2 regions of the Verrucosispora sp. SN26_14.1 genome follow, and region 2 is predicted to be linked to the other one. Evidence: riboswitches for the same ligand, from Rfam matches in the RefSeq annotation. Region 2 holds a riboswitch; the other holds the start of a gene.
The links. A riboswitch is a leader RNA that binds a small molecule or an ion and turns the genes downstream of it on or off. The one in region 2 is predicted to bind cyclic di-AMP.
Positions count from the first base shown of each region.

Region 1: linked by a shared signal. The riboswitch ahead of EYA84_RS04310 (NlpC/P60 family protein) and the one ahead of EYA84_RS19030 (hypothetical protein) in region 2 are both predicted to bind cyclic di-AMP.

Region 1 covers NZ_SISL01000022.1:4,694-8,064, forward strand. The annotation lists gene EYA84_RS04300 ((Fe-S)-binding protein) at 1-68, shown strand, start outside; gene EYA84_RS04305 (NlpC/P60 family protein) at 321-1,334, shown strand; cyclic di-AMP (ydaO/yuaA leader) riboswitch at 1,514-1,650, shown strand; gene EYA84_RS04310 (NlpC/P60 family protein) at 1,663-2,703, shown strand; gene dcd (dCTP deaminase) at 2,759-3,337, opposite strand.
Region 2 covers NZ_SISL01000217.1:5,891-9,261, reverse strand. The annotation lists gene EYA84_RS19035 (AAA family ATPase) at 1-1,747, shown strand, start outside; cyclic di-AMP (ydaO/yuaA leader) riboswitch at 1,911-2,043, shown strand; gene EYA84_RS19030 (hypothetical protein) at 2,048-3,133, shown strand; gene EYA84_RS19025 (1-phosphofructokinase family hexose kinase) at 3,369-3,371, shown strand, end outside.

The DNA of each region.
Region 1 (3,371 bases), on a different contig from region 2:
TGCTGCTGCGTTCGATCAAGCCGGAACAGGCCCGGGGCGCCGAGGAGGGCGAGCCGGTCGCCGGTTGACCAGCGCGAACGTCGGGACGTGTCGGGCATCTGTACGGATGCCGACACGTCCCGATTTTTATATTGGCGTAGATAACTGTAACGAATTGGTCGACACCCTTTGTGTGCGGTCGGTCGCACAAAGGTGAATGAGCCGTTGGTCGCCTTGATTCCGCTGCGCGCCTTCCCTAATGTGGGGCACCGACCGCCGTGGTCGTCTGTCTCGCCCCTTACCGCTAGCGGGACGCCCGGTGGTCGGTCGCAAAGGAGTCGGTGCCGGTGGCAACCATGCCCCTCCATCGTCATGCGCCGGGACGTTCCACCCCCGTGCGCGGGCTGCGCAAGGCCGCTCGCCGCCTGGTCGTCCTGGTCGCCGCTGCTGCGGTCGGTGCCGGTCTGGTCGCCGCGCCCGCGTACGCCGCGCCGTCGGTGGACGAGATCGAGCGCCAGATCGACAAGCAGTGGCAGCAGCTCGAACCCACCATCGAGCAGTTCAACAAGGTGCGCTCGGAGCTGAGGGTCAACCGCGAGAAGGTCGACAAGCTGGAGAAGAAGATCCAGCCGTTGGCCCTGGAGACCGAGTTGGCGATGAACCGCGTCGCCGGTCTCGCCTCCCGGTACTACATCACCGGCCCCTCGCAGGAACTCGGCGCGGTGCTGCTCAACGCGAAGCCGGACCAGCTCGGTGAGCAGATGGCCCTCCTCGACCGGCTCGCCTGGGAGGAGCGCCGCCAGCTCGAGGGCGTCATGAAGATCCGCAAGAAGTACGACGACCAGAAGGCCACCCTCGACGCGCTGATCGTCGACCAGGAGGCCAAGCAGAAGCAGCTGGCGGCGAAGAAGAAGCAGATCGACGCCGAGATCAAGCGGCTGGAGCGGTCCCTGCCGGTCACCACGGTCAAGACCACCAACTGCCCGACCATCAACGGCGTGGTCAGCGACGCGGCCCGGACGGCCATCCGGACCGCCTGCGCCCAGGTCGGCAAGCCGTACGTCTGGGGCGCCACCGGGCCGAACTCGTTCGACTGCTCCGGTCTCACCCAGTACGCGTACCGGGCGGCGGGTATCTCCCTGACCCACTTCACCGGCGCCCAGTGGCGCGAGGGCAAGGCGATCTCGCGGGCCGACGCCCGCCCCGGTGACCTCGTGTTCTTCCGCAGCGACGTGAGTCACGTCGGGATCTATCTGGGCAACAACACGATGGTGCACGCGGCGCGTGCCGGTGTCCCGGTCAACGTCTCGCCGATCACGACGATGCCGGTCGCCGGCTTCCGTCGACCAGGCTGACGCCTGAGCGCGTACGCAGGAACCACGGAAGGCCCTCGGTCAAGCGACCGGGGGCCTTCTTCATTGTCGGATTAATGCACCGAGAGTGACGGTGTGGGTGTGTTGCGTATTGACGCCGGTCGTCCCTACGCTGGGCAATCGTCGGCCCGCTGGCACAACCGCCCATCCGGGGCGGTGACGGTCCGACACCGCCGAGTCGCTGTCCGAGCGAGCCGGGGACCCAGGTTTCCGGGGTGAGTCCGCGATGGTCGCGGTAGGGCGTCCCCTTCCCGCCCGAACCCGTCAGCTAACCCGGTAGGCGGTCTGGGAAGAAGGAGTACGCAGCCCGGTGGCACACCATGCCCCGCGGCCACCGTCGTACCGGCCGGGGACATCCGGCCCGACGACGGCTGCGCCGCGATTCCGCTGGTACCGCTGCACCACCGCACTCGCCGCACTCGCCGCGACCGCCGTCCTGCTGACCGGTGGCGCGACGGCGGCCCACGCCGACCCGACGGTCGACGACATCGAGCGCCAGATCGACGAGGACTGGAACCGGCTCGAAGCCGTCATCGAACGACACAACGCGACCAGACAGGACCTGGCCGGCACCCGCCGGGAGGCGGACGCCCTGACCGCCCGTATCGCCCCGCTGCAACTGCAGGTGGACGAGGCGATGAAGCGGGTCGGCGCGCTGGCCGCGCGGGCGTACCGGGGCGAGCCGGTCCGCGCCGTGAACACGCTGCTGGGCAGCCGGTCCCCGAGCGAGGTCGTCGCCCAGCTCGGCCTGCTCGACCGGTACGCCCGCTTCCAACAGGAGGACGTACGCCAGGCGAGTGAACTGCGGGACGAACTCGCCGCCGCCCGAGCCGGACTGGACCGCACCATCGTCGAGCTGACCCGTACCGAAGCCGACCTGGCCGCGAAGCGGCGGCAGATCGACACCGAGATCGACCGGTTGCAGCGGTTGCGGCTGCGGGCGTACGACGACGGGGGTGGTGGTCCGCTGCGGCCGGCGCCCTGTCCGGCCACCTACCCGGGTGGCCCGGCCGGCGAGGCGGTCACCTTCGCGTGCGCCCAGATCGGCAAGCCGTACTCGTGGGGTGCCGAGGGGCCGCACGCGTACGACTGCTCGGGGTTGATGTTGGCCGCGTGGGCGCGGGCCGGGGTGTCGCTGCCGCACAACGCGGCGCGGCAGCGGCAGGTCACCGCCTCGGTCAGTCGCGGCGACCTGCGCCCGGGTGACCTGGTCTTCTACTTCCGCGACCTGCACCACGTGGGGATGTACGTCGGCGGCGGCTGGGTGGTGCACGCCTCCCGTGCCGGCAAGCCGATCGCGATGAAGCGGATGGACACCAGTCCGATCCACAGTTTCGGTCGGCCCGGCTGAGTCCCCGGGCGGACGACCACGGGCCCGCGTCCGCGCGGCGCGGGCCCGCCGGTGGTCAGCGGGTCGGCCAGGTACGCCAGTTCTGCCAGGCACGGCTCGGCGTCGGGCCGCGCTGCCCCTGGTAGCGCGAGCCGTAGACGAGCGAGCCGTACGGGTGCTCGGCGGGCGAGGCGAGCCGGAAGATGCAGAGCTGACCGATCTTCATGCCGGGCCAGAGCATGATCGGCAGGTTGGCCACGTTGGACAGTTCCAACGTGACGTGGCCGGAGAAGCCGGGGTCGATGAAGCCGGCGGTGGAGTGCGTCAGCAGGCCGAGGCGACCGAGGCTGGACTTGCCTTCGAGCCGGCCGGCGAGCTGGTCGCCGAGCGAGATCACCTCAAGCGTGGAGGCGAGCACGAACTCGCCCGGGTGCAGCACGAACGGCTCGCCGTCGGGCACCTCCACCGGCGAGGTGAGATCGTCCTGCTGGGTGGCCGGGTCGATGTGTGTGTAGAGGTGGTTGTTGAACACCCGGAAGAGCTTGTCCAGGCGTACGTCGATGCTGGACGGCTGCACCAGGGTGGGCTCGAAGGGCTCCAGCGCCAGAGTGCCGGCCTTGATCTCGGAGACCAGGTCACGGTCGGAGAGCAGCATCGCCACACCATAGCGGCCGGTAGTCGTGACCTGC
Region 2 (3,371 bases):
CGGCGTGGTACGCCGCCGGACGATCCAGTCCAGCCGGGAGCGGGTCACCCGGATCGAGGACGACCTGCTCGACCCGGACGCCGCACCGGCGGAGATGGCGGTGGTGGGCGACGGCGCGCTGCTGGCCAACCTGTCGCGGGCCACCGGTCGGGGGATGCGCGACATCGTGGCGACCATCCAGCGCGAGCAGGACGAGGCGATCCGCTCCCCCGGTTCCGGGGTCACGCTGGTCTCCGGCGGGCCGGGCACCGGCAAGACGGCGGTGGCGCTGCACCGTGCCGCGTACCTGCTCTACTCCGACCGCAGCCGGTATGCCGGCGGCGGCATCCTGGTGGTCGGCCCCTCCTCGGTCTTCGTCGAGTACATCGCCTCGGTCCTGCCGTCCCTGGGCGAGGAGACCGCCACGCTGCACTCGCTGGGCACGCTCTTTCCCGGGCTGGTCGCCACCCGCACCGACCCGGTCGACGTGGCGGCGGTCAAGGGGTCGCTGCGGATGCGCCGGTTGCTGGAACGGGCGGCCCGGGACGGCGTACCCGACTCCCCGCCCGAGCTGCGGCTGCTCTACCGGGGGCAGTTGCTGCGGCTGGAGCGGCCCGAGCTGGACGCCATCCGGGAACGGGCGTTGGCCCGGGGCGCGCGGCGCAACGAGGTACGCCGGGCCGGCTTCGACGGCGTCCTGGCGGCGCTCTGGGCACAGGCCCGCCGGTTGGGTGTCGCCCGGTTGCCCGAGCAGCGGGCCTTCGAGGACGAGTTGATCGACCGGACGGACTTCCGGGACTTCCTCAAGGCGTGGTGGCCCCGGCTGCATCCCCGGCACGTGCTCGGCTGGCTGGCCGATCCGGAACGGCTGCGCCGGTACGCCGCCGGGCTGCTGTCCCGCGCCGAGATCCGGCTGCTGGAGCAGGCGTACCGGAAGCTGGCCGCCGAGGGTCCGACGGTGGCCGACGCGGCGCTGCTCGACGAGCTGGACGCGTTGCTCGGCAAGCCGGTGCGTCCGGCCCGCCAGAAGCGCGACCCGTTCCAGCTCGCCGGTGGGGTTCGTGAGCTGAGCACGTACGCCGACCGGCAGCGGGCTGCCCGCCAGGCGGCGCGGGAGCGGCCGGAGGACTACCGCGACTACGCGCACGTGGTGGTGGACGAGTCGCAGGACGTGTCACCGATGCAGTGGCGCATGATCGGCCGGCGCGGTCGGCTGGCCTCGTGGACGGTGGTGGGCGACCCGGCGCAGACCGCGTGGACGGGTGATCCGCAGGAGCTGTCCCGGGCCCGGGACCAGGCATTGGGTCGTCGTCGGCGGCACCGGTTCACGCTCACCACGAACTACCGCAACTCGGCGGAGATCTTCGCGGTGGCAGCGGCCGAGATCCGCCGGGCGTACCCGGACCTGTCCCTGCCCACCGCCGTGCGGACCACCGGGGTCGACCCGGTGGATCTGGTGGTGCCGGCGGCCGAGTTGGCGGCCGGCGTGACGTCCGCCGCGAGCGCGCTGCTCGGCGAGGTCGAGGGCACCGTCGGGGTGATCACGCCGGTGCCGCGTCGGGACGAGGTCGCGGCCTGGCTGGGTGGGCTCGGCGGCGAGCGTCTCCAGGTGGTGACCAGCCTGGAGGCCAAGGGCATGGAGTACGACGGCGTGGTGCTGGTCGCCCCCGGCGAGATCCGTGCCGATCCCGGCTCCGGTGTCCGTACGCTCTACGTCGCCCTGTCCCGGGCCACCCAGCGGCTGACCACGATCGAACCGACAGGCTGAGCCGGAGGCCACCGACCTCGCTTGGCGAAAAAGCAACAAACATACCTTATGTCTGGTTTACTCGTGACCAGGGGAACACCAGGAGTCACACCGGCTGCACGGGTCCCACCAGCACCGGTAGGCTCGGACCCGGCCTCCGCCAGGCGGCACTCGACGGTGCCGGCGGTGACCGCCGCCTAATCGCCCGCCAGGGCGAACCGGGGAACCATGTTCCAGGGGTGCATCCGCGTCCAGCGGTAGGGATCTTCCGTCCCGAACCCGTCAGCTAACCCGGTCGGCGGCTGACGGAAGGACATGTGCATGCCAGCAGTGGCAACCGTGAGACCGGCCGCCCGTATGGCGGCCCTGATAGCCGCGGGGCTCGCCCTTGCCCTGGGCGCCGCGCTGGCGCCGTTCAGCGCCGCCTCCGCGGCTCCCGGTGACGTCGGCGACGAGGGCGGCACCCCGGCGCTGCGCGCCCAGTTGGAGGCGGCCAGCAAGGGTTACCTCGACGCCAAGACCGCCCTGGACCGCTCGGTCGACCGGCAGAAGAAGCTGGCCGAGCAGCTCACCACGACCGAGGGTCAGCTCACCGAACGCAGCACCAAGGTCGCCGAGATCGCCGCGCAGGCGTACCGCAGCGGCCGACTCGGTGCCGCGTCGGCGCTGCTCAACAGCGGATCCCCGGCCGGCTTCATGGACCGCGCGGCGGCACTGGACGCGGTGGCGGCCAACGAGGAGCGCGCCCTGCGCGACCTGCGGGCCAGCCGGGACGAGGTCGGCAAGACCAAGCAGGCCCTCGACGTCGAGGTGCAGGAGCAGCGCAAGCAGGTGGCCGTGATGGCCAAGCGCAAGGAGCAGGCCGAGCGTTCGCTGACGGTGGCCGAGGAACGGGAGGAGCGGGCAGCCGAGCGCGCCGCGGCGGAGGAGCGGGCCAGTCGGGCCCCGGCACGCAGCGGCGGTTCCAGCAGCCCCACGGCCAAGCCGGCGCCCCGCAACTCCAACGGCTCCTGGCCGGCCGAGTCGTGCAGCGTCAACGACCCCACGCCGGCCAACGGCTGCATCACCCCGCGCACCCTGCACGCGCTCAACCAGGCCAAGGCGGCCGGCTTCACCCGGTACGTCTCCTGCTACCGCGCTGGCGGCTCGGGTGAGCACCCGAAGGGGCGGGCCTGCGACTTCGCGGCGCAGAAGAACGGCTTCGGCGGGGCCGCCACCGGCGGCGACCGGACGTACGGCAACAACCTGGCGGCGTTCTACGTCAACAACGCCGACCGTCTCGCCGTGCTCTACGTGATCTGGTACAAGCAGATCTGGCTGCCCAGCAGCGGTTGGCGGACGTACAGCGGCGCGCGTGGCGACCCCTCCAGCGACCACACCAACCACGTGCACCTCTCGGTGTACTGACCCGCACGACACGCCGGGTGGCCGCCCTCACGGGTGGGTCCACCCGGCGTCGTCGTTCCCGCACCCCGACGCGCCCGCCTCGAATCCACCCGCCCGTCGCCGCGCGCTCTCGCGCCACCTTCGTTACCGTCGACATCGAAGCGGACATTTCGTGGCGACCGGGAGGAACGGTTATGAGCGGACCGCAGCGGACCCAGTGCGACGGTGTGTCGTGAGCGCGGCGACCGGCCATGTGATG